Regions from separate parts of the Quadrisphaera setariae genome, predicted to be linked through region 2. Evidence: predicted binding sites of a transcription regulator. Region 2 holds the regulator's gene; each other region holds the start of a gene.
The links. Region 2 encodes HrcA, which represses chaperone genes, less so after heat shock. Its sites were predicted from a motif close to GNTNGCACTCGGNNNNNCCGAGTGCNANC; they were not measured.
Positions count from the first base shown of each region.

Region 1: the regulator HrcA is predicted to act here: its motif matches at 4,582-4,610, upstream of FMM08_RS09040 (FmdB family zinc ribbon protein).
Region 3: the regulator HrcA is predicted to act here: its motif matches at 2,587-2,615, upstream of groL (chaperonin GroEL).
Region 4: the regulator HrcA is predicted to act here: its motif matches at 3,001-3,029, upstream of groES (co-chaperone GroES).

Region 1 covers NZ_VKAC01000005.1:7,229-14,623, reverse strand. Annotated here, with positions in the region: gene glp (molybdotransferase-like divisome protein Glp) at 1-1,164, opposite strand, end outside; gene FMM08_RS09055 (UTP--glucose-1-phosphate uridylyltransferase) at 1,171-2,154, opposite strand; gene FMM08_RS09050 (5-formyltetrahydrofolate cyclo-ligase) at 2,202-2,819, shown strand; gene FMM08_RS09045 (potassium/proton antiporter) at 2,961-4,505, shown strand; gene FMM08_RS09040 (FmdB family zinc ribbon protein) at 4,670-5,032, shown strand; gene FMM08_RS09035 (RcpC/CpaB family pilus assembly protein) at 5,224-5,970, shown strand; gene FMM08_RS09030 (hypothetical protein) at 5,986-6,729, opposite strand; gene FMM08_RS22960 (hypothetical protein) at 6,833-6,982, opposite strand; gene FMM08_RS09025 (DUF4011 domain-containing protein) at 7,035-7,395, opposite strand, start outside.
Region 2 covers NZ_VKAC01000003.1:297,617-305,011, forward strand. Annotated here, with positions in the region: gene FMM08_RS06675 (DUF4870 domain-containing protein) at 1-617, opposite strand, end outside; gene FMM08_RS06680 (DUF3097 family protein) at 741-1,634, opposite strand; gene hrcA (heat-inducible transcriptional repressor HrcA) at 1,885-2,925, shown strand; gene dnaJ (molecular chaperone DnaJ) at 2,979-4,115, shown strand; gene FMM08_RS06695 (Gmad2 immunoglobulin-like domain-containing protein) at 4,123-4,725, opposite strand; gene FMM08_RS06700 (HIT domain-containing protein) at 4,824-5,171, shown strand; gene FMM08_RS06705 (glycoside hydrolase family 15 protein) at 5,175-7,070, opposite strand; gene FMM08_RS06710 (PhoH family protein) at 7,352-7,395, shown strand, end outside.
Region 3 covers NZ_VKAC01000016.1:61,630-69,024, forward strand. Annotated here, with positions in the region: gene FMM08_RS20880 (SGNH/GDSL hydrolase family protein) at 1-203, opposite strand, end outside; gene FMM08_RS20885 (uracil-DNA glycosylase) at 227-913, opposite strand; gene FMM08_RS20890 (DUF3263 domain-containing protein) at 959-1,213, shown strand; gene FMM08_RS20895 (LytR C-terminal domain-containing protein) at 1,272-1,883, shown strand; gene FMM08_RS20900 (cold-shock protein) at 2,258-2,464, shown strand; gene groL (chaperonin GroEL) at 2,767-4,395, shown strand; gene FMM08_RS20910 (LacI family DNA-binding transcriptional regulator) at 4,490-5,503, opposite strand; gene FMM08_RS20915 (carbohydrate ABC transporter permease) at 5,525-6,370, opposite strand; gene FMM08_RS20920 (carbohydrate ABC transporter permease) at 6,367-7,395, opposite strand, start outside.
Region 4 covers NZ_VKAC01000001.1:155,342-162,736, reverse strand. Annotated here, with positions in the region: gene FMM08_RS00880 (WhiB family transcriptional regulator) at 280-612, shown strand; gene groL (chaperonin GroEL) at 795-2,405, opposite strand; gene groES (co-chaperone GroES) at 2,567-2,860, opposite strand; gene FMM08_RS00865 (aldehyde dehydrogenase family protein) at 3,052-4,641, opposite strand; gene FMM08_RS00860 (amidohydrolase) at 4,638-6,008, opposite strand; gene FMM08_RS00855 (GMC family oxidoreductase) at 6,017-7,395, opposite strand, start outside.

The DNA.
Region 1 (7,395 bases), on a different contig from region 2:
GCCGGTCACGGCGAGGGCGTTGGCGCCGGCGAGGCCGAACACCAGGTGGGAGCCGGGGCCCGACGCGGGGCGGACGCGGGGGCGGCCGTCGTCGTCGGTGGTGACCAGGGCGCGGGTGAACTGGCGCTTGCCGGGCGGGCTGGACCAGCCCTGCGTGGCGGTGGCGACGACGGTGGGCCGGTGCAGCTCGGCCTCGCCGAGCATCCGCCGCAGCGCCGGCCGCACGAACACCTCGAAGGAGACGTAGGCGCTGACGGGGTTGCCGGGCAGGGTGAAGATCGGCACGCTGTGGCCTCCGCGCGTCAGCAGGCCGAGCCCCTGGGGCATGCCGGGCTGCATGGCCACCTTGTGGAACTCCACCGTGCCCAGGCGGCTGAGCACCTCCTTGACCACGTCGTACGCGCCGGCGCTGACACCGCCGGAGGTGATGAGCACGTCGGCGCCCTCCAGCTGGCCCTCCAGCACGGACATGAGGCGCTGGGGGTCGTCGTCGACGATGCCCACGCGGGTGGCGCGGGCGCCGACGTCGAGCGCGGCGGCGGTCAGGGCGGTGGAGTTGGCGTCGACCACCTGGCCGAAGCCCGCGGGGCGGCCCGGCTCGACCAGCTCGCTGCCGGTGCTGAGCACCGCCACGCGCGGCGCGGGCAGCACCCGCGCGCGCTCGCGGCCGACAGCGGCGAGCAGGGCCACGTGGCGCACCGACAGGCGCGTGCCGGCCGTGACCAGCGTGGTACCGGGGCGCACGTCCTCCCCGGCGCGGCGCACGTGGAGCCCCTCGCGCACGGCGCGGCGCACGAGGACGGTGGCCACGCCGCCGTCGGTGTCCTCCACGGGCACCACGGCGGTCGCCCCGGGCGGGACGGGCGCGCCGGTCATGATGCGCGCGGCGGCGCCCGCCGCCAGGGGCGCGACCTCGCGCACCCCCGCGGGCAGGTCGGCCACCACGGGCAGGGAGACGGGCGCGTCAGGGCCCGCCGAGGCGACGTCGGCGTGGCGGACGGCGTAGCCGTCCATCGCGGAGCCGTCGAACGCGGGCAGCGAGGACGTCGCGACGACGTCCTCCGCGAGCACGCAGTCCACGGCGTCCAGCAGGCCCAGCTCGACGGGGGCGAGGGGGGAGACAGCAGCCAGGCAGGCAGCCAGGTGCTCCTCGACCGTGCGCATCGGAGATCAGGCCTGCTGGCTCGGGGCGTCGCCGGCGGCGTGGGTGGGCTGCTCGGTGTCGAAGCCCGACGCCACCCACTCCGACAGCCAGGAGTTGAACTCCCCGCCGAGGTCCTCGCGGCCCGAGGCCAGGCGCACCACGGCCTTGAGGTAGTCGAGCTTGTCGCCGGTGTCGTAGCGGCGGCCGCGGAAGACGACGCCGCGCAGGCCGCCGCCGGCCTCCGCGGGCATCCCGGCGAGCGCCTCGAGGGCGTCGGTCAGCTGGATCTCGCCGCCCTTGCCGGGCGCGGTCTGCTCGAGCACCTCGAAGACGGCCGGGTGGAGCACGTAGCGGCCGATCACCGCGAGGTTGCTGGGCGCGTCGGCCGGGTCCGGCTTCTCGACCATGCCCTTGAGGGTCACGACGTCGTCCTCGCCCTGCGTGGACGGGTCGTCGAGGAGCTCGGCGCAGCCGTACATGCCCACGTTCTCGCGCGGCACCTCCAGCAGCGCCACCACGGAGCCGCCGTGCTGGCCCTGGACCTCCACGAGGCGGGCGAGCAGCGGGTCGCGCTCGTCGATGAGGTCGTCGCCCAGGAGCACCGCGAAGGGCTCGGAGCCCACGTGCGCCTTGGCGGTGAGCACGGCGTGGCCGAGGCCCTTGGCCTGGTGCTGGCGCACGTAGTGCACGTCGGCCAGCTCGGTGGTCTCGTGCACCAGCGCGAGCTTCTTCTCATCGCCCTTGGCCGCGAGGTTCTGCTCCAGCTCGGGGACCACGTCGAAGTGGTCCTCCAGGGGCCGCTTGGTGCGGCCCACCACGAGCAGCACGTCGGTCAGGCCCGCGGAGACGGCCTCCTCCACCACGTACTGGATGGCCGGCTTGTCGACGACCGGCAGCATCTCCTTGGGCGTCGACTTGGTGAAGGGCAGGAAGCGCGTGCCCAGGCCCGCGGCGGGGATGACCGCCTTGCGGATCGGACGCGGACCAGCAGGCGTGCCAGCAGGACTCATGCGTCGAGGCTATCGGGGCGGCGCCACACGAGGCAGGATCGGCGACCGTGGACGACGCGCCGCAGGGCCACCCGGTGGACAGGGCCACCCGGACGACGGCCGGGAAGCCGGCGCTGCGCGCCGAGGTCCGCGCAGCCCGGCGCCGCCTCGACGACGACGAGCGCTGCGGCCTCGACGCCGCTGTCGCCGCCGCAGCGCTGGCCGAGGGGTCGCCGCTGGTGGCGCTGGCGCCCGGCGCCGTCGTGGCGCTGTACGACTCCCTGCCCACCGAGCCGGGCACCCGCGGCCTGCGGGCGGCGCTGGCCGCGCGGGGCGTCGTCGTCCTCCTCCCGGTGGTCGTGGGCGACGCCCCGCTGGCGTGGGAGGTCGACGGCGTCGACAGCGCTGCCGGCAGCGGGTCGCGCCCCGAGGGGCTGGAGGGCGCGGCGGTGGTGCTGCTGCCGGCGCTCGCGGTGGACCGCAGCGGCACGCGGCTGGGACAGGGCGGCGGCCACTACGACCGGACGCTGGCCCTGCTGCCGCCGGAGGGCGCACCGGAGAGGCCGTGGCTCGCCGCGGTCGTGCGCGAGCCCGAGCTGCTGCCGGCGGGCGCGCTGCCGCGCGAGCCCCACGACGTCCTCGTGGACGCCGCCCTCACGCCAGCGGGGTGGACGCGCCTGCGCTGACCGACGAGCCGACCGACGGCTGACCGACGGCTGACCGATCTGGCGTGATCGTCGCGATCAGGGGGCCGCGCGCCGGTACGGTTCGCCCAACCCCACCTCGCGCGCCGCACGGCCGCCGCCGGAACCTCGACGGGAGGCCCCATGACGGTCGACGACCTCAACGTCGCCGTGCTCGTCGGCGCCCTCGTGCTGGTGGTCGCCGTCTTCGCGGTGCGGCTGTCGGTGGGCACCGGCACCCCGTCGCTGCTGCTCTACCTCGCGCTCGGCGTGGCGCTCGGCGAGGACGGGCTGGGCATCCAGTTCGACGACTACGACCTCACGCAGGTGCTCGGCTACGCCGCGCTCGTGCTGATCCTCGCCGAAGGCGGCCTGACCACCCGGTGGGCCTCGGTCCGGCAGGCGATCGCCCCGGCGGCGCTGCTGGCGACCCTCGGCACGGTGGTCTCGATCGTCGTCATCGGCACCGTCGCGCACTGGCTGCTCGACGTCGACTGGGCCACCGGGATGCTCCTGGGGGCGGTGGTCTCCTCCACCGACGCCGCCGCCGTGTTCTCCGTGCTGCGCCGCGCGCCGCTGCCCAGCCGGCTGGGGGGCCTGCTGGAGGCGGAGTCGGGCTTCAACGACGCGCCCGTGGTCATCGCCGTCGTCTCCCTCACCGCCGTGCTGGGCGGGGAGTCCTCCCACGGGTGGGGCTTCCTGGTCTTCGAGGCCGGTGCGGAGCTGGTGGGCGGCGCGGCCATCGGCCTGGCGCTGGGCTGGCTGGGGGCGCTGGGCCTGCGGCGCGTGGCGCTGCCCGCCTCCGGCCTCTACCCCATCACCGTGCTGGCCGTGTGCGCCCTCGCCTACGGGCTGAGCGCGGAGCTGCACACCTCCGGCTTCATCGCCGTCTACCTCGCCGGGCTGGTGCTCGGCAACGCCGAGCTGCCGCACCGCCCGGCCACCCGCGGCTTCGCCGAGGGCGTCGGCTGGCTGGCGCAGATCGGGCTGTTCGTGCTGCTGGGGCTGCTCGTCTCCCCCTCCGACATCCCCGACCAGGTGGTGCCCGCCCTCGTGGTGGGGTTCGCCCTGCTGCTCGTGGCCCGGCCGCTGTCGGTGCTCGTGTCGGTGTCGTGGTTCAAGGTGCCCCTGCGCGACCAGGTGCTGCTGAGCTGGGGCGGCCTGCGCGGCGCGGTGCCCATCGTGCTGGCCACGGTGCCCGCCGCGGCCGGCGTGCCCGGCACCGAGGGCGTGGTGGAGATGGTGTTCGTGCTGGTGGTGGCCTTCACGCTGGTGCAGGCCCCCACGCTGCCGTGGGTGGCGCGCCGCCTGGGGATCAGCGAGCCTGCCGTGCGCGACCTCGAGGTGGAGTCGAGCCCGCTGGAGGAGATCGGCGCCGACGTGCTGCAGGTCAAGGTCGGCCCTGGCTCGCACCTGCACGGCCTGGAGGTCTTCGAGCTGCGCCTGCCCGAGGGCGCCGAGGTCTCCCTGATCGTGCGCGACGGGCGCGCCCGCGTGCCGACCCGCACCACCACTCTGCAGCGCGGTGACGACCTGCTGGTCGTGGCGGTCTCCGGGGTGCGCGAGCTCACCGAGGAGCGCCTCTTCGCCCTGTCCGAGCGCGGCCGGCTGGCCGCGTGGCGGGCGCCCGGGGCCGCGCGCGTGCCGGAGCTGCGCCCCGCGCCGGGCCGGGAGCGCACGGGGTCCTGAGCGCGTCGGTCGAGCGGGACGGCGCCGTGGGCCGGGTGGGCGGTGAGGGAATCGCGGACGGCCCCGCGGCGCTAGCATTGGCACTCGGACAGCCGGAGTGCCAGCGCCTCGCGCGGGCCGCACCCCCGGTGGCCCGTCGTCGTCGTGAACCGAGGAGCCCCAGCGTGCCCACGTACGCCTACACCTGCACCGCCTGCGACCACAGCCTCGAGGTGCGGCAGTCGTTCTCCGACGCCGCGCTGACGGAGTGCCCGGAGTGCTCCGGCCGCCTGCGCAAGCGCTTCGACGCCGTGGGCGTGGTCTTCAAGGGCAGCGGCTTCTACCGCACCGACTCCCGCTCGGAGGGCAAGGGCGGCTCGTCGAGCTCCTCCGGCTCCTCCTCGAGCAGCTCCAGCTCGGCCGGCTCCAGCTCGTCCTCCAGCGACAGCTCCTCGAGCTCGTCCTCGACGCCCGCGAGCGGCGGGTCCTCCAGCTCGACCTCCTCGAGCAGCTCGACCCCGGCGAGCAGCAGCTCCTCGTCGTCCTGACGCTCCTGCGACGCCCCGCCCGGTGACCCACCGGGCGGGGCGTCGTGCTGTCGCACGCAGACGACCTCGTGCTGTCGCACGCAGACGACCTCGTGCTGTCGCGCGCCCACAGGGGGCTGGAGCAGCCGCGCTGTCCACAGGCTCGGCGGCGGTCCCAGCGGCGCGTGCTGAGCAGCCGTGACGCTCCGGTGATGACCACCGCCACCTGGCCACCGCCCCAGCGCCAGCACGCCACCCCGTCCCCGCGCGCGCAGGGCGCGGGCCGGCGTCGGCTCCGGCGGGTGCTGCGCCGCTCGCGCAGGCCGCTGGCCGCGCTGCTGCTGGCCTGCGCGACGGGTCTGGTGGCGATGGCGCTGGTGCCCCAGGACGACGCCGTCGACGGGGTGCAGGTGCTCGTGGCCACCGACGACCTGCCGGCCGGGTCGCCGGTCGCGGCGGGCTCGCGAGCGGCGACGCTGCCGTCCTCGGCGGTGCCGTCCGGCGCGCTGGCCCCCGCCGACGCGGGCGCCGACGGCCGCGCGGCGGACGCACGCCTGGCCGCCCCGGTGCGCCGGGGTGAGGTCATCACGGACGTGAGGCTCTCCGGTGGCGACCTGCTCGCCTCCCTCGCCCCCGGTCAGGTGGCCGTGCCAGTGGCTGTCAGCTCACCGCTGCCGGACGGCCTGGTGGTGCCGGGCGCGCGGGTGGCGGTGCTCGCGGCCTCTCCGGAGGGCCCGCCGCTGCCCGCTGAGGACGACGACGAGGGCGCGCCGCAGCCCGACGGCGTGCTCGTGCGCAGCGCGACGGTCCTCGTGGTCAGCAGCGACCCGCTCACCACGGGGCTGCTCGCCAGCGGGGGCGGCGGCACCGCGGTGGTGCTGGCCCTGGACGACCACGCCGCCGCCCGCGTGGCCGCCGCCACGGCGAACGGGGGCGTGGTGCTCGCCCGGGCCGCCTGACCGAGGGCGTCGGGCTCAGCGGGTCTGGGCCCGGGCCGCGTACTCGTCCGACGTCGCGATCTGGTCCTGGAAGGCCAGCCGCCCGGCGACCGCCGTCTTGTCCCAGTAGTCGACCTCGTTGGTGCTGACCGAGCCGCCGGTGCGTCCCAGCAGACCCGCGTAGGCGGCGCGCACCCGCTCGTCCACCGCCTCGCCGGAGTACCAGATCTCCCGGACCGCGGTCAGGGAGCCGACCTGCTTGGCGCGGGCCACCCAGTACTCCTCCTCGCCGGCGTTCGCCGGGTCGGTGCCGGACGTGTCGAGGACGGCGGCGTACCACTCGTCGACGGGGTTGCGGCCCGACCTGTCGGCGAACTCCTGGGAGGCCAGGATGTTCTGCTCCACCCACTCGGGCTCCATGTCGGCCCGCACGCCGTTCTTCCAGAAGTCGGCGCCGCGGTCGTCGGCGGCTCGGGCCAGGTACTTGCGGTAGTAGCCGCCGACGGTGACGTCGGCGAACTCCTGCGAGCTCTGGATGGACTCGAGGATGCGCAGGCGCGAGTCCCCAGCGTTGAGCCTGTCGGTCCAGAACTGCCGTCCGGCCTGCGCCTGCGACTGGCCGGCGGGGCGCTGGAGGAAGTCGACGTACCACTGCTCGACGACGCGGTCGTTCTTGTCACCCTCCGCGGCCTGGGCCGCCGCGGGGGTCAGCCCGACGGCGGCGAGCGCCACCACCGCCGCCGCCGCCGCCAGTCGTCCTCGGAAGCGCCTCGTCCTCATGACACCACCCTGTGCTCGAGGGAGCGCCGACGTCGTCGTCGCGATCGCGGCACGGTGACCCGCGGTGATCGCGAGGAGAAGGGGCTGGCGGCGCGTCTCGCCGTCAGCCCCAGTGGGGCGGGCGGTCGGCGAGCAGGCGCTCGGCCTCAGCGGCCCAGCGCCGCGCGTCCTCGGACCCCGCGGCGCGGGGGCCCGGCTCGCGCAGCGCCGGCACCTCGACCTCCTCGCCGGGGGCGCCGGTCGGAGGGGCCACCACGCGGCGCCGAGCGCGCCCCGGGCGGCGCCCACCCACGGACGAGCCGGGCTCAGGCACCGCTGGACAGCTCCCGCAGGACCGCCGCGACGGGGCCGGTCGGGTCGTCGAAGAGCTCCCGCGCGCTGACGCGGACCACGCCCCAGCCGAGGTGGCCGAGCTGCTCGGGCACCACCAGCTCGCGCTGGACGAGGTCGCCCACGGGATCGTCGTCGGTGCCGGCGGGGATGTCGGTGAGGACGGCCACCGCGGGTCCGTCGGCCCCCGCGGGGAGCACCACGACGTCGGGCACGGTCCCGGTGACCAGCGCTCGCGCACCGCGGCCGGCGAGCCGGTCGGACAGGCGCGCCAGCAGCGGGTCGGGGGCCGGGGGCTCGGTCAGCGGCGCCCGCCGCTGGCCGTGGGCGCGCAGC
Region 2 (7,395 bases):
CCCTGGTTGGCCTTCACCGCCGCGATGATCACGAACACGAGCGCCGCGACCCCGACCGGCAGGTACAGCAGCAGGCCCAGGCCGAACGTGACCACGGAGACGACCCCGAGCGCCAGGAACACGACGTTCACGAGGATCTGGAAGTCCAGCGCCTCGGCGGCCTGGCTGCGGACGAAGTGGCCGCGGTCCTTCAGCACCAGGTAGATCACCAGAGGGCCCACGAAGGTCAGCCCGATGATCGAGCTGACGATCGACGACACGTGCGCCAGGCACGCCCACAGGCGCTGGTCCTGCGGGCTGATCTCCGCCGGGAGGGCGTAGCCCTGCTGCGGGTGGCCCTGCTGCTGGTACCCGGACTGCGGGTGGCCCTGCTGCGGGCCGGGCGCGGAGTACCCCTGCTGCCCCGGGTGCGCGTACCCCTGCTGCGGGGGCGGCGGCTGCTGGCCGTAGGGCGGGGCCTGCTGGCCGTAGGACGGGGCGGACGCTCCCGGCGCCGTCGCGGTGCCGGGCTCGGTGGGCTGCTCGCCGTAGCCGCTGCCGTACTGCCCGTGCTGCGGCGGTGGCACCTCTCCGGGCTGGTCAGGCTGGTCGGACGGCCGGCCGTGCTGCTCGGGCACTTCTCCTCCTCAGGGCCCGGGGCTGTCCGCGGACCCGCCCCCAGCGTCTCGGAAACGCGGGCGCGGCACCAGCGCCACACGCCCGGACGGCGGCCCTCGTCGTCGTCCTGCTCGGTCGAGGCGTCAGCGGTCGAGCTGGTCCCCGGTGACGAAGTCGATGAGCTCCTCCACCCGCCCGGACAGCGTCGGCTCGAGGTCGGCGATGGTCCGCACGCTGGCCAGCACCCGCTGCCAGCCGCGGGCGAGGTCGGCGGGGGTCTCGCGCGGCCAGCCGAGGGCCTCGAGCACGCCCTCCTTCCAGGGGCGCCCGCGCGGCACCACGGGCCAGGCGTCCAGGCCGAGGCGCGCCGGGCGCACGGCCTGCCACACGTCGACGTAGGGGTGGCCCACCACGAGCACGTGCTGGGCGGCGCCCGGCGCCGCCCTCAGCGCGTCCGCCACGAGCCGGGTCTCCTTGGAGCCGGTCACGAGGTGGTCGACGAGCACCCCGACGCGCCGCCCCGGACCGGGCTGGAAGTCCGCCACCGCCGCCGCGAGGTGGTCCACGCCCTGCAGGCCCTCCACGACGACGCCCTCGACGCGCAGGTCGTCCCCCCAGACCTTCTCCACCAGCTCGGCGTCGTGCTTGCCCTCCACCCAGATCCGCGACCCGCGGGCCACGCGGGCCCGAGCCCCTTCCACGGCGAAGGACCCGCTGGCGGTGCGGCCCGGGCGCAGCGGGGCCGCCCCCGAGGCCGTCCGGGCGGCGGCGGGGGGAGCGACCGGTGGCACGAGCCTCACGGGCTGGCCCTCCTCGAGGAACCCGGCGCCGAGGGGGAAGGAGCGCGTGCGGCCCTTCCAGTCCTCCAGCACCACCACGTGCACGCCGCCGGCCTTCTCGACGCGCACCACGGCGCCGCTCCAGCCGGTCTCGACGTCCTCCACCACGAGGCCGGGGGACGCGGGGACCTCGCGGCTGGCGGCGCGGGCGCGGCGGCGGCCGGTGGTGGGGTCGGTGACGGTGTCGCCGCGGCGCAGCGGCTCCCGAGCGCCCCACCCCCCGTACAGCGCTGAGGACGACGACGCGGGCGGCGCCGAGCGAGGTGCGGACGCGGGCCGGCGCGGGGGTGTCGGGGGAGTCGGCACCCGATCGACGCTACCTGCGCCTCCGGCCGGACGGCGTAGGATTGGCACTCCGCGCCGCTGAGTGCCAGAGCCCGTGCCGGGCCCGCCGCACCGGAGGCGCCGCAGCACCGACAGGACCGTCGACAGCAGGGAGGGACGCACCGTGACCGAGCCCCGGCGCCTCGCCGTCCTGCGGGCCATCGTCGAGGACTACGTCGCCACGCAGGAGCCGGTCGGCTCCAAGGCGCTGGTCGAGCGGCACGCCCTCGGGGTCTCCCCGGCCACCATCCGCAACGACATGGCGGCGCTGGAGGAGGAGGGGCTCATCGCCCAGCCCCACACCAGCGCCGGGCGCGTCCCCACCGACAAGGGCTACCGCGCGTTCGTCGACGGCCTGCCCGCCGTGCGCCCGCTGTCACCGGCGGAGAAGCGCGCCATCGACAGGCTGCTCGGCGGGGGCGGCCAGCCGGTCGACCTCGACGACGTGCTCGAGCGCACGGTCCGCGCGCTCGCGCAGCTGACGCACCAGGTGGCCGTCATCCAGTACCCGTCCCTGGCGCGGGCCCGGGTGCGGCACGTGGAGCTGGTGCAGCTGGCGCCGCGGCGCCTCGTGCTCGTCCTCATCACCGACAGCGGCCGCGTGGAGCAGCGCTCCGTGGAGGTGGCACCCGAGGCCCCCGAGGTGGCCGCTGACCTCGTGACCGAGCTGCGCGGCAGGCTCAACGCAGCCACCGCCAGCCGTCGCGCCGACGAGGCCGTGGCCGCCCTCGACGCCCTCGTCGCCAGCACCCGTCCCGAGGACGCCGCGGCCGCCGCCGCGGTGGCCGGTGCGCTGCGGTCGGCGCTGGACGCCACCCGCGAGGAGCGGATGGTGCTGGCCGGCACCGCCAACCTCGTGCGCGGCGCGGGCGGCTTCTCCGCCTCCGTCGCGCCGGTGCTGGAGGCCATCGAGGAGCAGGTGGTGGTGCTGCGCCTGCTCGCCGAGATGGCCGACGACCCCGCCAGCGGCGTCTCGGTGCGCATCGGCCGCGAGATCGTGCACAGCGGCCTGTCCGACGCCGCCGTGGTCGCCTCCGGCTACGGCTCGGGCGGCGAGGTGGTCGCCCGCCTGGGCATCCTGGGTCCCACGCGCATGGACTACCCCACCTCGATCGCCGCGGTGCGCGCCGTCGCCCGCTACCTCAGCAGGGTGCTGGCGCGGTGAGCCGCCCCGGCTCGTCCGCCGACCCCTCCCGACTCCTCAGGAGCATCTGACCCGTGCCGACCGACCACTACACCGCCCTCGGGGTCCCGCGCGACGCGAGCACCGAGGACGTCAAGAAGGCCTACCGCAAGCTCGCCCGCCAGCTGCACCCGGACGTCAACCCCGACGCCGGCGAGCGCTTCAAGGAGGTCTCGGCCGCCTACGAGGTGCTGAGCAACCCCGACAAGCGCCGCGTCTACGACGCGACCGGCAGCTCCGGCGGTCCCGGCGGCTTCGGGGGCGGCGGCTTCCCCGGCGGTGCGCAGGCCTTCGACCTAGGCGACCTGTTCGGCACCTTCTTCGGCGGCGGGGGCGGTGCCGCCCGCGGCCCGGTGCCCCGCGCGCAGCCGGGCCAGGACGCGCTGATCCGCCTCGAGGTCGACCTCGCGGAGGCGGTCTTCGGCGCCGAGCGCGAGATCACCGTGGACACCGCCGTCGTCTGCCCGACCTGCGGCGGGAACTGCGCCGCGCCGGGCACGCAGGTCCGCACCTGCGACGTCTGCCACGGCCAGGGGCAGGTGCAGCGCGCCGCCCGGTCGCTGCTGGGCCAGGTGCTCACCACCTCCCCGTGCCCCGCCTGCGGCGGCTACGGCACCACCATCCCCGACCCCTGCAACGAGTGCGCCGGTGACGGCCGCGTGCGCCGCCGCCGGACGCTGACCATCCGCGTGCCCGCGGGTGTCGACACCGGCACCCGCATCCAGCTGTCCGGCCAGGGCGAGGTCGGCCCCGGTGGTGGCCCCGCGGGTGACCTGTACGTCGAGGTGGTCCAGCGCCAGCACGACCTGTTCACCCGCCGCGGAGAGGACCTGCACGCCACGCTGCCCGTGCCGATGACCGCCGCGGCGCTGGGCACGGTGCTGGAGATGGAGACCCTCGACGGCATGCGCGAGGTCGAGGTGCGCCCGGGCACCCAGCCCGCCGAGGTGGTCGTGCTGCGGGGCCTGGGCGCGGCGCGCCTGCGCTCCGGTGGCCGCGGGGACCTGCACGTCCACATCGACGTGCAGGTGCCCAGGGGCCTGGACGACGAGCAGGCCGACCTGCTGCGCCAGCTGGCGCGGCTGCGCGGCGAGGAGCGCCCGGAGGGGCGCCTGTCGCCGGCCTCCGGCGGGGTGTTCTCCCGCCTCAAGCGCGGCTTCTCCGGCCGCTAGGCCGGCGTCAGCCGACGGTGAAGGTGACCTTGGCGGCGCCGGTGGGGACGGTGCCCTCACCGGCGGACTCGTCGGGCACCCAGACCTCGGCGGTGCACGGCGTGCAGGTGCCCTCCTGCACGGTCTGCGGGATGGAGAAGTCGCCGACCTGGCCGTTGGCGCCGGCGTCGGTGTAGCCGTCGGACAGCACCGCGCCGTCGGCCTGCGTGATCCTGTAGAGCAGCGTGCCCTCGGGCGCCGAGCCCTGGCCGACGATCCCCATCGGGCCGGCGGGGAGCCGCTCGCCCTCGGTGGGGGCGGTGATCACCACCGACGCCGACCTGCCGGTCCCGGTGGCCGCCGGCCCCGCGGCGGTGGCCGCGGACGCGCTCGCCGTGGTCGTGGCGCTGGAGGACGACGACGGCGGAGCGCTCGTGCCGGACGCGCCCGCGCTGCTGGTGCCGCCGCCGACCGGCTCCGTCTCGGGGGAGGCCTGCCCTCCGCACCCGGCCAGCAGGAGCGCGAGGGCGGCGGCGGGGACGGCCGTGCGGACCGCGAGGCGGGCGGTGCGACGGGCGGTCGTACCCGCGGTGGTGCGGCGCGCGTGCTGGGTCCGGGTCTGGGCTGGCATGCCCCGTTCCTACCGCTGCGAGCGGTCCGCGGGGGGTGGAACGCGCCGACCGCGTCGGCCGGGTGACCCGATCGTCACCCGCTGGGTACGGTCGGCGCGTGGCCCAGGACCCCGACTGCATCTTCTGCCGCATCGCCTCCGGCGACGTGCCCGCAGACGTGGTGGCGCGCACCGACCGCGTCGTCGCCTTCCGCGACCTCGACCCGCAGGCCCCGCTGCACGTGCTGGTGGTGCCCGTGGACCACCACCGCGACGTGCCGGCCCTCGCCGCCGCCGACCCCGAGGCCCTCGCCGAGCTGACCGGCACCGCCGCGCGCGTGGCCGCCGAGCTGGGCGACGGGCAGTTCCGCTTCGTCTTCAACACCGGCGCGGGCGTGGGGCAGAGCGTCTTCCACGTGCACGGGCACGTGCTCGGCGGGCGGCCGATGGGCTGGCCGCCCGGCTGAGGCTCAGCGCCCCGCGTGCTCGTGCACCGTGACGGCGGCGTTGACGAGCGCCAGGTGGCTCAGGGCCTGGGGCAGGTTGCCCAGCCAGTCGCCCGTGGCCGGGTCGACCATCTCAGCCAGCACCCCGACGTCGTTGAGCACCGGGGTCGGGCCGTCCACCAGCTGCTCCATCAGCGCGCGGGCCTCCTCGCCGCGGCCGCACAGCTGCAGCGCCGAGACCATCCAGAACGAGCACGCGACGAACGAGCCCTCCTCGGCCGCCGCGCCCGTGTACCGGTACAGGTGCGGCCCGTGCCCCAGCTCGCGGCGCAGCGCGTCCAGCGTGGAGCTCATGCGCTCCCCGCGGTCGAAGCCGCTGACCGCGTGCAGCAGCACCGAGGCGTCGAGGCGGTCGGTGCCGGGGTACCAGGTGTAGGCGCCCACCTCAGGTGACCAGCAGTGCTCGGCCACCCACTCTCGCACCAGCTCGGCCTCCGACCGCCAGCGCGAGGGGTCGCCGGGCACCTGGCCGAGCTCGGCGAGGTGGACGGCGTGGGTCAGGGCCTGCCAGCAGCCCATCTTGCTGCTCGTGTAGTGGCGGGCGGTGTGCAGCTCCCACATCCCGGCGTCGGGCTGGCGCCACCGGTCGCAGGCGACGTCGGCCGTGGAGGCGAGCAGCCGGCCGGTCTCGGCGTCCAGCGCCCCGCCACCGTCCACGTACAGGCGCAGGATGCTGAACAGGTCGCCGTAGACCCCCAGCTGCAGCTGCGAGGAGGCGGCGTTGCCGCGCACCACCGGTCCCGCGCCGCGCCACCCGGGCGCCTGCATCTGCTGCACCTCGCCGCGGGGGACCTCGCCCGAGAGCGCGTAGAAGACGTCGGGGGCGGTGCCGCGCTCGCGGATGGTGCGCAGGAGCCAGCTCACGGCGGCGTGCGGCTCCTCGCGCAGCCCGAAGCGCATCATCGCCTCGAGGGCGTAGGTGGAGTCGCGCACCCACGCGAACCGGTAGTCCCAGCACTTGCCGCCCGCCGGGTCCTCGGGCAGCGACGTGGTGGCCGCGGCGGCCATCGCCCCGCTGGGCGCGTGCAGCAGCAGCTTGAGCACCATGACGCTGCGGCGCACCGCGGCCTCCCACGGCCCGTCCCAGGAGACGGTCCGGGAGTAGGCGCGCCAGTTGTCCGCCGTCCTGTCGATGCCGGCGTCCACGGCCCGCCCCGAGGGCATCCACAGCGGCTCGGCGGCGGTGGCGACCAGCCCGAGCACCGACCGCGAGCCGGCGGTGACCTCGAGGTCCACGCGGACCTCGCGCTCGGCGTCGGTGCGGTGCAGCCGCGTGGGCCCCTGCACGTCCTCGCCGGGCTCGAGCACCTCGGCCACCACGGCCATGGTCAGCCCGTCCACGCGCAGGAGCGCCCCCGCGGAGGACCCCTGGACCCACGGGCCGGCCGTCCCCAGGCAGGTGCCGGGGCGCACGACGGCCCTCATCGGCACGCGCCCCTCGAGCCCCTCCACCCGGCGGCCCAGCTCCGCCCACGGCAGCCGGCCCGCGACGCCCGTGCTGAGCGCGTCGGTCACGCGGACCCGGCCGCTGGCCGTGGTGTACGTCGAGGCGAGCACGTTGGTGTGCGGCACGTGCTCGCGGGAGGCCGTGAAGGGCTCCACCGGGCGCAGCTCCACGCACCCGCCGTCCGCCGGGTCGAGCAGGGCCGCGAAGGCGGGGGTGTCGTCCAGGTCCGGCAGGGGCAGCCAGTCGACCTGGCCGTCGCGCGCCACCAGCGCCACGGTCCGGCCGTCGCCCACGGCCGCGTAGGTGCGCAGGTCGGCCCAGCCGTGCTCGTCCCGCTCCAGGACCGGGGCGGGGTCGGGCGCGCCGCCGCCGGACCACAGCACGGGAGGGACGCCCCGGTGGGACCCGGGCACGGGGGACCGCCGCGCCTCGTCGGCGCGCAGCCGCTCGGACGAGGCGCCGCCGGGGTGGTGGGGGGCTGCGCCGGACGGGGACGACGCGCGGGTGCTGTCAGTGGTGTCGATGCCCTCGACGCTAGGTGGGTCGCGCCCGACGCGCCTCGCGGAACGCGCCCGCGGGGCAGCCGGCTCGGGCCGGCTGACCGTGCTCGACGGCTGACCGGCGCTACCCTTGACCTCGATCGGCCCCGGTCAGGGGCCCGGCCCGCAGGAGACCGGGGCGTCCAGCCCCTCCCATGCCCGACTCCACCCCGCCCGCCGGCCCCGCGTCCGCTCCGGG
Region 3 (7,395 bases), on a different contig from region 2:
CGGACGGCGAGGTTGGCGTACTCCAGGCGCGAGCCCGCGCCGCGCGCGTCGTCGTCGAGCAGCTCGGCGAGCCGGTCGGCCCAGCCGCGGTGGCGTCCGGGGGAGGCCGGGTCGGGGTCGTCGATGCCCTCGGTGAAGGAGTCCCCGACGGCGACGTACCGCCGGTACGTCGGCGCGGGTCCGCGCGCGGGGTCAGCAGCCACCCGCGCACGCTAGCGCTCGTTGCTCAGGGCAGCGACCAGTCGACAGCAGGTGCGCCCTGCGCGCGCAGCGCCTCGTCGACAGCGGTGAACGGGCGCGACCCGTGGAACCCGCGCGAGGCCGACAGCGGGCTCGGGTGCACCCCCGTGATGACGGCGGTCCCGGCCAGCAGGCCGGCGGCGGTCTGCGCGTCCCGCCCCCACAGCACCGACACCAGCGGCCCGCCCCGGGCGGCGAGCGCCCGCACGGCGGCGTCGGTGACGCGCTCCCACCCGAGCCTGCGGTGCGAGCCGGAGTCGCCGGCGCGCACCGTGAGCACCCGGTTGAGCAGCAGCACGCCGCGCTCCGCCCAGGGCGACAGGTCCCCGGTCGAGGGGGCCGGGAGCCCGGTGTCCGCCACGAGCTCCTTGAGCAGGTTGCGCAGCGTCGGCGGCAGCGGCCTCACGTGCGGTGCCACGGAGAAGGCCAGCCCCACCGCGTGGCCGGGCCGGGGGTAGGGGTCCTGGCCGAGCAGCAGCACCCGCACCGCATCGAGCGGCTGCTCGAAGGCGCGCAGCACGTGCTCGGGCGCCGGCAGCACCTCCTCGCCGGCGCCGCGGCGCGCCGCGAGCTCGGCCTCCAGCCGGAGCAGGTCCTCCTCGACCGGGGCGAGGGCGACCCTCCAGCTGGGGTGGACGGCGGCGAGCGGGGACGGCGCGGCGGGGGTCGGCACGGGCCCACGCTGCCCTGCCGCGGCGCGCTCTGCCAGGGTGGGCCGGTGGCGCTGTCGCAGCGGGACCTGGCGGTGCTCGCCCTCGAGCGGCGCACCTTCCGGCGCCGGGGCGAGAAGGAGCAGGCCGTCCGCGACGAGCTGGACATGTCGGCCACCCGCTACTACCAGCGGCTCAACGCCCTCCTCGACGACCCGGAGGCCCTGGCCGCCGACCCGGTGCTGGTCGGCAGGCTCCGTCGCCTGCGCGAGGAGCGCACCGCCGGGCGGGACCTGGACGTCGGCCCCGCCCCCGGGAGCTGACGCGCCGCGTCACCGCGAACCGCCCTCGCGGCGACCTCCGAGCCCGTACCGTCGAGGCGTGAGCTCGCCGTACCCGCGTGACGACTTCGACGCCGTCACCCCGCCGCGCGACGGCCGCCGCGGTGCTCACCGCGCCGCGCCCAAGCGCCCCGGCGGTGTCCTCGCCCCGGTGGTCATCGCCCTGGTCGTCGTGGCCGCCGGAGGCGCCGGCTACGTGGCGCTCACCACGGTGGGGAACCCCGGCTCCAGCGCCAGCGCCGCCCCCGCCGCGGGCGGTGACCAGGCCGCCGCGCAGGACCCGGCCGCCTCCGCCGACCCGGCCGCCGGCGGTGCGCCTCCTGCCGCCTCGCCCGCCTCCTCCCCGGAGGCGCCGCCCAGCGCCAGCCCCACGGCCTCCTCCGAGCGCAGCGCACCGGTCGTCGTCCTCAACGGCACCGGGACCTCCGGACTGGCGGCGAAGAAGGCCGCGCAGGTCGAGGCCGACGGCTGGGAGGTCGCCAGCACCGGCAACGCCACCGCCGCGCAGCGCTCGGCCCACAAGACCACGACCGTGCTGTACCCCACCGCCGCGCTCGAGGGCGCCGCCGAGGCCCTCGCGGCGCAGGTGGGTGCGAAGACCGCGCTCGACGCCCAGGCGCAGGCCGGCTCGCTGACCGTCGTCCTGCGCTGAGGCGCCCTCCGCACGTCCTCCCCCGGTGGGACAGGGGGACGGAGGGGCTCCGGACGGGTGCGGCGGCCTCGGCGGCGGCCTCCGCGACGGCTGTTCGCAGGTCGCACGCCGGAAGCGGTGCCCGGAGCGGGCCGCTGGGCGCCGCGCCCCGGCGCCGTCCCGCTGCCGGGGCGCCCTGACCTGGCCTCGGACCTCGCTCGGGCGGCTCGCCGACCGCTACCCTGCGGACCGGTCGATCAGTTCAGTGGCGACAGGACTCCTCCAGCACGAACGCCAGGGGGGCCGCACGGGGGCCGCGAGGCCCACGGACTCCAGACCCGGGGTCGGGCGCACTGCCCCTCCCCGACCACCGCACCGCTGCAGGAGCACGCACCATGGCACTCGGAACTGTGAAGTGGTTCAACGCTGAGAAGGGGTTCGGGTTCATCACCGTCGAGGGTGGCCCTGACGTCTTCGTCCACTGGTCCGCCATCCAGATGGACGGCTACCGCTCCCTCGAGGAGGGACAGGCCGTCGAGTTCGAGATCGGGCAGGGCCAGAAGGGCCCGCAGGCCGAGGCCGTCCGCCTCGCCGGCGCCTGACCAGCACCCCACGCGCCCGCGACGGCGCCGTCCCCGCGAGGGGGCGGCGCCGTCGCTGCGTCCGCGAGGGTCGTCCGGGTGCAGCGTGTTTGCACTCGGACGGTGAGAGTGCCAATCTGGTACCTGGCACTCGGTGACCCCGAGTGCCAGCACAGGACCTGGGAGCCCCGAGCTCCCCGGCCGTGCTGGGCGAGCCGCAGGCCCCCGGGTGCAGGCCCGGAGCGCAGGCGGCGTCCGTCGCGGGCGCCCGGCCGGCCGGCAGCACCACACGAACCGCCACCCGTTCCGGAGGAGCACCGCTCATGGCGAAGACCATTGCCTTCAACGAGGAGGCCCGCCGCGGTCTCGAGCGGGGTATGAACACCCTCGCCGACGCCGTCAAGGTCACCCTCGGCCCCAAGGGCCGCAACGTCGTGCTGGAGAAGAAGTGGGGCGCCCCCACCATCACCAACGACGGCGTCTCGATCGCCAAGGAGATCGAGCTCGAGGACCCGTACGAGAAGATCGGGGCCGAGCTCGTCAAGGAGGTCGCCAAGAAGACCGACGACGTCGCCGGTGACGGCACCACCACCGCGACCGTCCTGGCCCAGGCGATGGTCCGCGAGGGCCTGCGCAACGTCGCCGCCGGCGCCAACCCGATGGCCCTCAAGCGCGGCATCGAGAAGGCCGTCGCGGCCGTCTCCGACCAGCTGCTCGCCAACGCCGTCGACGTCGAGACCCGCGAGCAGATCGCCGCGACCGCCTCGATCTCCGCCGCTGACCCCGCCATCGGCGACCTCATCGCCGAGGCGATGGACAAGGTCGGCAAGGAGGGCGTGATCACGGTCGAGGAGAGCAACACCTTCGGCCTCGAGCTCGAGCTCACCGAGGGCATGCGCTTCGACAAGGGCTACATCTCGCCCTACTTCGTCACCGACGGCGAGCGCATGGAGGCGGTCCTCGAGGACCCGTACATCCTCATCGCCAACTCCAAGATCTCCTCGATCAAGGACCTGCTGCCCCTGCTGGAGAAGGTCACCCAGTCGGGCAAGCCGCTGGTGATCATCGCTGAGGACGTCGAGGGCGAGGCCCTGGCCACGCTCGTCGTCAACAAGATCCGCGGCATCTTCCGCTCCGCCGCCGTCAAGGCGCCCGGCTTCGGCGACCGCCGCAAGGCGATGCTGCAGGACATCGCGATCCTGTCCGGCGGCCAGGTCATCTCCGAGGAGGTCGGCCTCAAGCTCGACACCGCGGGCCTGGACCTGCTGGGCCGCGCCCGCAAGGTGGTCATCACCAAGGACGAGACCACCATCGTCGAGGGTGCTGGCGACGCCGACCAGATCGCCGGTCGCGTCAACCAGATCCGCTCCGAGATCGAGCGCAGCGACTCCGACTACGACCGCGAGAAGCTGCAGGAGCGCCTCGCCAAGCTCGCCGGCGGCGTGGCCGTCATCAAGGCGGGCGCGGCCACCGAGGTCGAGCTCAAGGAGCGCAAGCACCGCATCGAGGACGCCGTCCGCAACGCGAAGGCCGCCGTCGAGGAGGGCATCGTCGCCGGCGGCGGCGTGGCCCTCATCCAGGCCGGCTCCAAGGCCTTCACCGACCTGCAGCTCTCGGGTGACGAGGCGACCGGCGCGAACATCGTCAAGGTCGCCATCGAGGCCCCGCTCAAGCAGATCGCCGTCAACGCCGGCCTCGAGGGCGGCGTCGTGGCGGAGAAGGTGCGCAACCTCCCCGTCGGCCAGGGCCTGAACGCCGCCACCAACGAGTACGTCGACATGGTCGGCTCCGGCATCATCGACCCGGCCAAGGTGACGCGCTCGGCGCTGCAGAACGCCGCCTCCATCGCGGCGCTGTTCCTCACCACCGAGGCCGTCATCGCCGACAAGCCGGAGAAGGCCGCTGCGGCCCCGGCCGGTGGCGACGGCGGCATGGGCGGCATGGACTTCTGATCCCGCCGCTCAGCCAGCTCGGCTGAAGCCCGAGGGCGGCACCCCTCACCGGGGGTGCCGCCCTTCGTCGTCCTGCTGACCGCTCCAGCCGGCCTCAGACCGGTGGGGGAGCGGTGGAGGCCCGCACCTCCAGGTGCACCGGCACGACGGTGGTGCCGGTGAGGTGCCGTCCCGGCTGGGCGATCTCCTCCAGGAGGATCCGCACGCAGTGCTCGCCGACGGTCTCGAAGTCCTGGTGGACGGTGGTGAGCGGCGGCCAGTAGTCGCTGGACTCGGCGACGTCGTCGAAGCCGACCACGGAGACGTCCTGGGGCACGCGCCGGCCCCGCTCGTGCAGGGCGCGCAGCAGCCCGAGGGCCATCTGGTCGTTGGCGCTGAACACCGCCGTCACCTCGCCCGGGGGCAGGCCGGCCAGGAGGTGCCCGGCGCGGTGACCGGACGCGGAGGTCCAGTCACCCACCACCGGTGGGGGCACCGGGCGCCCGGCGGCGCGCAGCACCTCCTCCCAGGTGCGGGCGCGCACCTGCGCGGCGCGGCTGGTGGGCGGCCCCGCGAGGTGGTGGACGGTGCGGTGGCCCAGCTCCAGCAGGTGCTCGACGGCGGCGCGCGCGCCGGCGGCCTGGTCGGTGTCGACGCTGGGGAACGGACCGGGCACGGCGTCGGTGGTGACCAGGGGGAGCCCCGGGCGCACCGCCACGTCGAAGCGCTCGAGGAGGTCGGCCTCCACGAGGACCAGCCCGTCGACCTCGGAGGCGGACAGGGCGGCGATGCCGCTGTCGACCCGCGCCGCGGTGGCCTCCTCCAGGCTCAGCAGCTGGATGGCGCGCCCCGCGCGGCCCGCGGCCTGGGTGATGCCTGACAGGGAGCGGACGTCACCCAGGCGCGAGACGGAGAAGACCAGGACGCCGATGGCCCCGTAGCGCCCGGTGGCCAGGGCGCGCGCCGCGGTGTTGGGCTGGTAGCCGATGGCCTTCAGCGACTCCAGCACCCGGGCGCGCGTCTCGGGGACGACGCCCTCGTGGCCGTTCACCACCCGCGAGACCGTCTGCGCCGAGACCCCCGCGGCCGCGGCGACGTCGGCCAGGGAGGGGCGGTCGCTCCTGCGCACCCCCCGCGGCCGCGGGGACACTCAGGCCCCGCCCATGCCGGTCTCGGCGACGCCGCGCACGAGCCAGCGCTGGAGCACGACGAAGACGACCAGCACCGGCACCAGGGACAGCAGCGCCGCGGCGAACAGGCCCGTGTAGTCGAAGGTCTGCGCGGTGAGGAACTGCGACAGGTACACCTGGACGGTGAGCGCGCCGCTGCCGCTGCCGGCGACGACGAGCGGCCACAGGAACGCGTTCCACGCGCCCACGAAGCCCAGCACGGTGAGCGCCGAGGCGAAGGCGAGCGAGTTGGGCACCACGATGCGCACGAAGACCCCCAGGTGGCCGAGGCCGTCCAGCTTGCCCGCCTCCTCCAGCTCCTTGGGGAAGGCCAGGAAGAACTGGCGGAAGAGGAAGACGTTGAAGGCGCTGAACAGCGTAGGCACCACGAGGCCCTGGAGGGAGTCCACCCACCCGAGCTTGGCCACGATGATGAAGTTGGGCAGGAAGGTCGTGGCGCCCGGGATGAGCAGCATGAGCACGGTGAGGGCGAACAGCGGCTGGGCGAGCCGGTGCGGGATCCGCGCCAGCGCGTAGCCCGCCATCGCCGCGACGACGATCTGCCCGACGGTCATGGAGACGGCCATGAGGCTGCTCGTGATGATGGCCGTGGTGAAGGACGGGTCCTCCAGGACGCGGCCGAAGGCGCTCCAGTCGGGCTGGGACGGCCACAGGACGAAGGTCCGCGACGCGATGTCCGCCGGGGAGGAGACCGCCGTCTTGACCATGATGTAGAAGGGCAGCAGGAACAGCAGCCCCAGCACGGCCAGCACGGCGTAGCGCAGGGCCAGCAGGGCCCCCGCGCCCGGGCCGCGGACCCCGGTCACGAGGGGGTCCCGGTGCGACGGGCGCGGCGCGACCGGCGCTTCGTGCGGTCTTCCGCGGCGGCGAAGCCGAAGAAGTAGTTCTGGCCCAGGGCCACCACCACCATGATCGCCGTGAGGATGAGGGAGCCCGCGGAGCCCAGGCCGAAGTCGCGGTCTCCGCCGAGGGCCACCTGGTAGAGGTAGACGAGCGGGGGCCGGGTGTCGGGGTTCTTGGGCAGCAGGTTGATGAACTCGTCGAAGGCCTGGAAGGCGGCGACGAGCAGGAGCAGCAGCACGGCCGCGACGGTGGGTCGCAGCTGCGGCCACGTCATGGAGAAGAAGCGGCGCGGACCGGCGGACAGGCCGTCGATGGCAGCGGCCTCGTACATCGTCTTGGGGATGCGCTGCAGCCCGGCGAGGAAGAGCAGCATGTAGAAGCCGACCTGCAGCCACAGGCGCACGGTGACGAGCACGACCCACCAGTACGGCGACTGCGCCAGCCAGGTGCTGATCGGCTCCAGGCCCACCGCGGACAGCGCGGTGTTGGCCACTCCGGAGGGCAGGCCGCTGAACAGGCCCAGCTTCCAGATGAGCGAGGCCACCACGTAGGAGCAGGCGAGCGGGATGAAGAACACCGAGCGCAGCAGCGCCTGGGCCGCCGGCAGCTCGTGCAGCAGCAGCGCCAGTCCCAGCGAGCAGGCCATCGTCACGGGGACGATGAAGACGGCGAAGACGCCGAACGTCACCAGGGACTGGATGAACGCCTGGTCGGTGAGGAACCGCAGGTAGTTGTCGACGCCCACGAAGCGCACCGGCGTCAGGGAGCCGCGCGCCTCGGTGAAGCTCAGGTAGGCGCTCCACAGGATCGGGAGCACCGAGAAGACCGCCAGCCCTGCGAAGAACGGGCCCACGAGGATCCAGAAGGCCCGGTCGGTGCCGGGCAGCGCCGAGCCTGCGCGTCGGGGGCGCCGAGCGGGTGGGGCGCCGGCCCCGCCCCGGGGGGCGCCCCCGCCGGGCGCGTCCTGCGCCCGGCGGGGGGTGGTGGT
Region 4 (7,395 bases), on a different contig from region 2:
CCACCTCGCCCCCCGCCCTGGCCACGAGCGGGTGAGCGGCGCGCGGGGCCGCTGGCGGCCCGAGGAGCACGGGTTGTTCACACCAACGGCCCAGGCAGAGGTCCTTGAACAACCCCTGACGCGGTTGTAGTGTCGTACCTGACGAGCCCGGAGCCACCTCGCGGTGGCTCTGAGCAGGGAGTACCCCCCTCGTCGCGGATCCACACCCGCGACGGGAGGTGTGCACCTGCGCGCTCCCCCGAACCGCTCGTGCCGCCCGAAGACCTCACGGAGGACCCCATGGCTGAGATCTCCCGCCTCCCCGGCCCCGTCGCCGACATCTGGGAGTGGCAGCTGCAGGGCTCGTGCCGCGAGCACGACACCAACCTGTTCTTCCACCCCGAGGGCGAGCGCGGCCCGGCCCGGCGCAACCGGGACGCCGCCGCCGTCGCCATCTGCTCCGCGTGCCCCGTGGTCGAGGACTGCCGCCAGCACGCCCTCACCGTCCGCGAGCCCTACGGCGTCTGGGGCGGCCTGACCGAGGACGACCGCGAGCGCATCTACGCGGCGCAGCGCTCCCGCCGCACCCCCAACCCGGTGGTGGCCGAGACCCGCATCGCCGAGGTCGGCTGACGCCGCAGGCAGCGCACGCCCGCGACGAGGGCCCCGGACCAGCTGGTCCGGGGCCCTCGTCGTCGTGGGCCCGGCCCCTCCGCCCGGCCCCCGCCCGACCTCGGGCGAACAGGAGGAGCCCCCCGGACCAGGCGGTCCGGGGGGCTCCTCCGCGCGCCCGGTCGCCCGGGCTGGGGATCAGATCAGTGGCTGTGCCCGTGGCCGCCGGCCGCGGGGGCCTCCTCCTCGGGCTTGTCCACGACGAGCGTGTCGGTGGTGAGGACCATCGACGCGATCGAGGCGGCGTTGCGCAGCGCGGAGCGCGTCACCTTGACGGGGTCGATGACGCCCGCGGCCACGAGGTCGACGTACTCACCGGTGGCGGCGTTGAGGCCGTGCCCGGCGTCGAGGCCGCGCACCTTCTCGACGGCCACGTAGCCCTCGAGGCCCGCGTTCTCGGCGATCCAGCGCAGCGGCTCGGAGGCGGAGCGGCGCACGATCTGCGCGCCGGTGGCCTCGTCACCGGTCAGCTCGAGGGCGTCGATGGCGGAGACGGCCTGGATGAGGGCCGAGCCGCCGCCGGCGACGATGCCCTCCTCGATGGCCGCGCGGGTCGCCGAGACGGCGTCCTCGATGCGGTGCTTCTTCTCCTTGAGCTCCACCTCGGTGGCGGCGCCGACCTTGATGACGCAGACGCCGCCGGCCAGCTTGGCCAGGCGCTCCTGCAGCTTCTCGCGGTCCCAGTCGGAGTCGGTGTTCTCGATCTCGGCCTTGACCTGGCGGACGCGGTCGGCCACGGCGGCCTGGTCGCCGCCGCCGTCGATGATCGTGGTGTCGTCCTTGGTGATGACCACGCGACGCGCGGAGCCGAGGACCTCCAGGCCCACCTGGTCGAGCTTGAGGCCGACCTCGGGGCTGACCACCTGCGCGCCGGTGAGGATGGCGATGTCCTGCAGGATCGCCTTGCGGCGGTCGCCGAAGGCGGGGGCCTTCACGGCGGCTGCGGTGAAGGTGCCGCGGATCTTGTTGACGACGAGCGTGGACAGCGCCTCGCCGTCGACGTCCTCGGCGATGATGAACAGCGGCTTGGAGGTCTGCAGGACCTTCTCCAGCAGCGGCAGGAGCTCCTGGACGGAGCTGATCTTGCCCTGCGAGAGCAGCACGTGCGCGTCCTCCAGGACGGCCTCCATGCGCTCGGAGTCGGTGACGAAGTAGGGCGAGATGTAGCCCTTGTCGAACTGCATGCCCTCGGTGAAGTCGAGCTCGAGGTTCATCGAGCTGGACTCCTCGACGGTGATGACGCCGTCCTTGCCGACCTTGTCGAAGGCCTCGGCGAGCAGGTCGCCCACGGTGGAGTCCTGCGCGGAGATCGTGGCGACCTGGGCGATCTCGCTCTTGTCGTCGATCTCGCGGGCGGTGGCGAGCAGCTGGGTCGACACGGCCTCGACGGCCTTGTCGATGCCGCGCTTCAGCCCGGACGGGCTGGCGCCGGCGGCCACGTTGCGCAGGCCCTCCTTGACCATGGCCTGGGCCAGCACGGTCGCGGTGGTGGTGCCGTCACCGGCGACGTCGTTGGTCTTGGTGGCGACCTCCTTGGCGAGCTGGGCGCCGAGGTTCTCGTACGGGTCGTCCAGCTCCACCTCGCGGGCGATGGTGACGCCGTCGTTGGTGATGGTGGGGGCGCCCCACTTCTTGTCGATGACCACGTTGCGGCCCTTGGGGCCGAGGGTCACCTTCACGGCGTTCGCGAGGGCGTCGACACCGCGCTCCAGGGCGCGGCGGGCGTTCTCGTCGAACTGCAGCTGCTTGGCCATGTCCTTCTTCCTGATGGCGTGCTGGTGGCTGACGGCGCGCCGACCGGCTGGCGGCGCGTCAGCGGGGTGCGGGACGGCGAACGCCCCGGGGCCCCCGCCGGACGGCGGTGGGGCCGCCGGGGCGAGCCGTGATCAGAGGTCGATCAGATCTGCGGTGTCGCTCAGGCGACGACGGCGAGCACGTCGCGCGCCGAGAGCACGAGCAGCTCCTGGCCGCCGTACTTCACCTCGGTGCCGCCGTACTTGGAGTAGATGACCTTGTCGCCGACCTTGACGTCGAGCGGCACGCGGTTGCCGTTGTCGTCGATGCGGCCCGGGCCCACGCTCAGGACCTCGCCCTCCTGGGGCTTCTCCTTGGCGGTGTCCGGGATGACGAGGCCGGATGCGGTGGTCTGCTCGGCGTCGAGGGGCTTGACGACGATGCGGTCCTCGAGCGGCTTGATGGAGACCGACACGGGCGGACCTCCCCTTCGCTGGTGGTGCGGAACGGACGGATGCGCGCGCCGGGGGGCCGGTGCGTCGTCGCGGGTGCCGCTCCGACCTCGGGCGCTGGCACTCTCGCGGGGAGAGTGCCAAGAAGGACAGTAGTGAGGCCGTCAGCACTCGGTCAACCCGAGTGCCAGCCCACCCCGCTGAGGACGCCCGCTCAGACCAGCGAGCAGACGGTCTTGCCCTCGAGGTAGCCCGCCAGTCCCTCCATCCCGTTCTCCACGCCCCACCCGGACGCCCGCCGGCCGCCCGTGACGAGCTCCGGGGAGAAGACCGCGTGGCAGTTCACCCACACCGTCCCCGCGCGCACGCCGTCGACCACCCGCTGCGCGGTGCGCAGGTCGCGCGTCCACACGCTGGCGGCCAGGCCGTAGTCGGTGTCGTCGGCCATGGCGACGACCTCCTCGAGGTCGTCGAACGGCGCTACGACCACCACGGGGCCGAAGACCTCCTCCCGCACCAGCGGTGAGGAGGGGTCGGCGCCGACGACGACAGCGGGCGCGAAGAAGCAGCCGCCGCCGGAGGCGTCCTCCACCGGACCTCCGGCACCCACCACCTGCGCTCCGGCCGCCACGCCGTCGGCCAGGCGCTGCGCCACCCGCGCCGCGTGCGCCGGGCTCGCGAGCGGGCCGAGCTGGGAGGAGGGGTGCAGCCCGTGCCCGAGCGCCTGCGCGGCGGCGTGCTCGGCGAGCGCCTCGACGAAGGCGTCGTGCGCGCCCCGCTCGACGTAGACGCGCGACCCGGCGACGCACACCTGGCCGGAGTTGGCGAAGACCCCGCGGGCGACGCCGGGCACCGCGGAGGCCGTGTCGGCGTCGGCCATGACGACGGTGGGCGACTTGCCACCCAGCTCCAGGGTCAGCCGGGGCAGGTGGCCGCCGGGACGTCCGGCGGACCTCACGAGGGCGCGCCCCGTGGCGGTGGAGCCGGTGAAGGCCACCTTGTCGACGCCCGCGTGCTCCGCGAGCGCCGCCCCGACCGCGCCGCCGCCGGTCAGCAGCGACACGGCCCCGCGCGGCAGCCCGGCCTCGCCGAGGGCCCGGGCCACCAGCTGGACGAGCCGCACGGACGTGAGGGGGGTGTCCTCCGCGGGCTTGAGGAGGACGACGCACCCCGCGGCGAGCGCCGGGGCGACCTTCATGGCCGCCATGAGCAGGGGCGAGTTCCACGGCGTGATCGCGGCGACCACGCCCACCGGCTCCTGCACGGTGCTCGCGACGAGGCGCGTCCCCGGCGTCGCGTACGGGGGCAGCGGCGCCGAGGGCCGGAACGTCGTCCCGGTGACCTTGGTGGCGGCTCCCGCGAAGTAGCGGAACTGCTCGGCGGCGCCGGCGACCTCCCCGCGGGCCGTGGCGAGGGTCTTGCCCTGGTCGAGCACCTCCAGCTGCGCGAGCTCCTCGGCGTGCTCGGCCAGGAGGTCGGCCACGCGCCACAGCAGCCGCCCGCGCGCCGAGGGCGCGGCCGCCCACCAGGAGCCGGCGCCCCGGTCGTCGAGGACGGCGCGGGCCGCCTCGACGGCGGGGCCCACGTCCGCGGCGGAGGCCTCGGCCACCTCGGCGAGCACCGCGCCGGTGGCCGGGTCGCGGGTGGTCCGGCGCTCCCCGGTCGCGGCGGGGTGCCACTCCCCCGCGGTGAACAGCCCCGCGGGCTCGGAGCGCCACGCGTCGAGCACGGCCCGCACGGGGGCGGACACCGCGCCCGCCGGCGCGCGGCCGCCGTCGACCAGGGCGGTGGGTGCTGCGCTCACCACGCCACCTCCGGGAGGCCGTGCTCGGCGACCCAGGCGTCGCGGCGCGCGAAGAGGCCCGGCGCGGTGGTGCGGGCCTCGTCGACCAGCTCGCCGAGGTCGGCGTGCACGAGCGCCCCGTCGCGGACGACCGGGGCGCCGTCCACCCAGACGTGGTCGACGTCGGAGCCGCGCACGGCGTGGACGAGGTTGTGGTGGACGTTGAGCAGCGGTCCGGAGGTGACCAGCGGCGTCATGCGCGGGGTGCGGGAGCGCACGGCCACGACGTCCGCCTTCTTGCCGACCTCCAGGGAGCCCAGGTCCGCCTCGCGCCCCAGCGCTCGGGCGCCGCCGGTGGTGCCGAGCGCGAAGGCGTCCCAGCTGGGCAGGGCGGCGGCGTCGAGGTCGCGCAGCTTGGCGAGGAGCGACGCCGTCTTCATCTCCTCGAAGAGGTCGAGGTTGTTGTTCTCCTTCTCGCCGTCCGTGCCGAGCCCGACGGCGACGCCGGCCGCGAGCAGCTCGCGCACGCGCGCGGTGCCGCTGGCCAGCTTCATGTTGCTGACCGGGTTGTGCACCACGCCGACGCCGCGGTCGGCCAGCAGGGCGATCTCGTCGTCGTCGAGCCAGACCGCGTGGGCCAGCACGGTGCGCGGGGCGTCGAGCATCCCCAGACGCTCCAGCGCGCGCACGGGGCGGGCGCCGTAGCGGCGCTCGAACTCCGCGACCTCGTCGCGGGACTCGCTGCAGTGCGTGTAGAGGCCCGTGCCGAGGTCCTCCGCCATGGCCACGGCGCGCCGCTGCGCGGCCTCGACGGCGTAGAAGGGGTGCTCCAGCCCCACCCACACCTCGATGCGACCGCCGGCGCCGCCGTGGTGGTCGGCGGCGAGCCGCTCGACGTCGTCGAGGGTGTCGAAGAAGTCGTGCCGCGGGTGCTCCGCGGCGTACGGGACCGCCACCAGCCGGTTGCCGAGCAGCTCCGCGGCGCGCGCGCCGCCGTGCAGGAACCGCCACATGTCGACGACGGTGGTGGTGCCCGCCAGCAGGCCCTCGGCGTAGCAGAGGCGGGCGGCCACCTCGGCCTCGTGGGCGGTGAGCACGCGGTGCATGGGGTCGATGTGGACCCTCAGCCACTCCCACACGGGCAGCTCCTCGGCGGTGCCGCGCAGCAGGCCCGAGTGGTGGTGGGCGTTGACCAGACCAGGCAGGAGCACGTGGTCGGGCAGGTCCTCCACGGCAGCTCCGGGGTGCTCCGCGAGGACGGCGGCCAGCACCTCCTCGCGCGGGCCGACGGCGGTGATGCGGTCGCCGACCAGCGCCACGGCGCCGTCGGCGAGCACGGTGTGCGCGGCGTCCCCCACGACGACGACGCCCGCGGCGAGCACGCGCACCTGCGCGCTCACGGTCGCACCGCCCAGGGTGCGAGCAGGTCGGCCAGGCGCTCCGCCAGCGCGACGACGGGTGCGAGGGTGTTGCACGTCGGCACGGTGGGGAACGCGGACGCGTCGGCCACCCGCAGGCCGTCCACACCGCGGACGCGGAGCTCGGGGTCGAGCACGGCGCGCTCGTCGTCCTCACGGCCCATCGCAGCGGTGCCGCAGGCGTGGAAGAAGGTGGTGCAGGCCAGGCTCATGAACTCCTCCAGGTCGGTGTCGCTGGTGGTGGGGCCGGCAGGGGGCAGCGGTGCCAGGCGCTGTGCGCCCAGCGCCGCGAAGACCGGCCCGTCGGCCAGCTCCAGCACGTCGCGCAGGCCCTGCCGCAGGGCCGCGCGGTCCGCCGGGTCCGCGAGGAGGCCCGGGTGCAGGTCGACGGCGCCGCCCGGGGCCAGGTCGCGGACCACGAGGTGCCCGCGGCTGCGGGAGCCCATCAGCCCGACCCCCAGCCCCACGAGGTGGGGGTCGGACCGGTCGAGGTGGTGGGCGGCGGCCACGGCGGGTGTGGCGCACGCCGCCTGGGTGACGAAGCAGTGCAGGTCGGGGGCGTCGCCGCGCGGGGAGCTGCTGCGCCAGTTCCACACCGCGCCGCCGCCGTTGTCGCGCACGGGCCCGCGGGGCTCGCGCAGCCGCAGCGTCACGCCCTCCAGCAGCGGGTGGTCCTGGAGGTTCCGGCCGACGCCGGGCACGGCGCTGGCCACGGGCACGCCGAGCCGTTCGAGGTCCGCGGGGTCGCCGACCCCGGACGCCAGGAGCAGGCGCGGGGTCTCGACCGCTCCGCCGCACAGCACCACCTCGCCGTCGCCGGCCACCGCCGTCCGCGCCGCCCGCCCGCCGACGAGGTGGACGACAGCGACGGCCCGGCCGCGCTGCACGTCGACCCGCAGCACCGGGCTGCCCGTGAGGACCGTGAGCGACCCGCTGACCGGCACCGGCGCGAGCGGCGGCAGCTCGCGCAGGTAGGCGCGTGAGGTGCTCCACCGCCGCGAGGCCCGCCCGCCCGCGCCGTCGTCCTCCGAGGCGGCCGTCAGCTCGGCCAGCTCGGCGAGCCCGCCCGCGCCCTGTCGGCCCGCTGCCTCCACCGCCTCCACCAGCGCGGTGGCCACGGGGTGCGGGTCGTGCGGGCGCTCCACCCGCAGCACGCCCTCGGCGCGCGCCAGGCACGGCGCGAGGTCCGCCCAGGTCCACCCCGGCACGCCCCAGCCGTCGTAGTCGCCGGGGTGGCCGCGGTACCAGAGCATCGCGTTGGTGCTGCTCGACCCGCCGAGCACGCGCCCGCGCGGCAGGGGGATGCGCCGTCCCGCCACCTGCGGCGACGGCGCGTAGGCGAGCCCCCAGTCGAGCT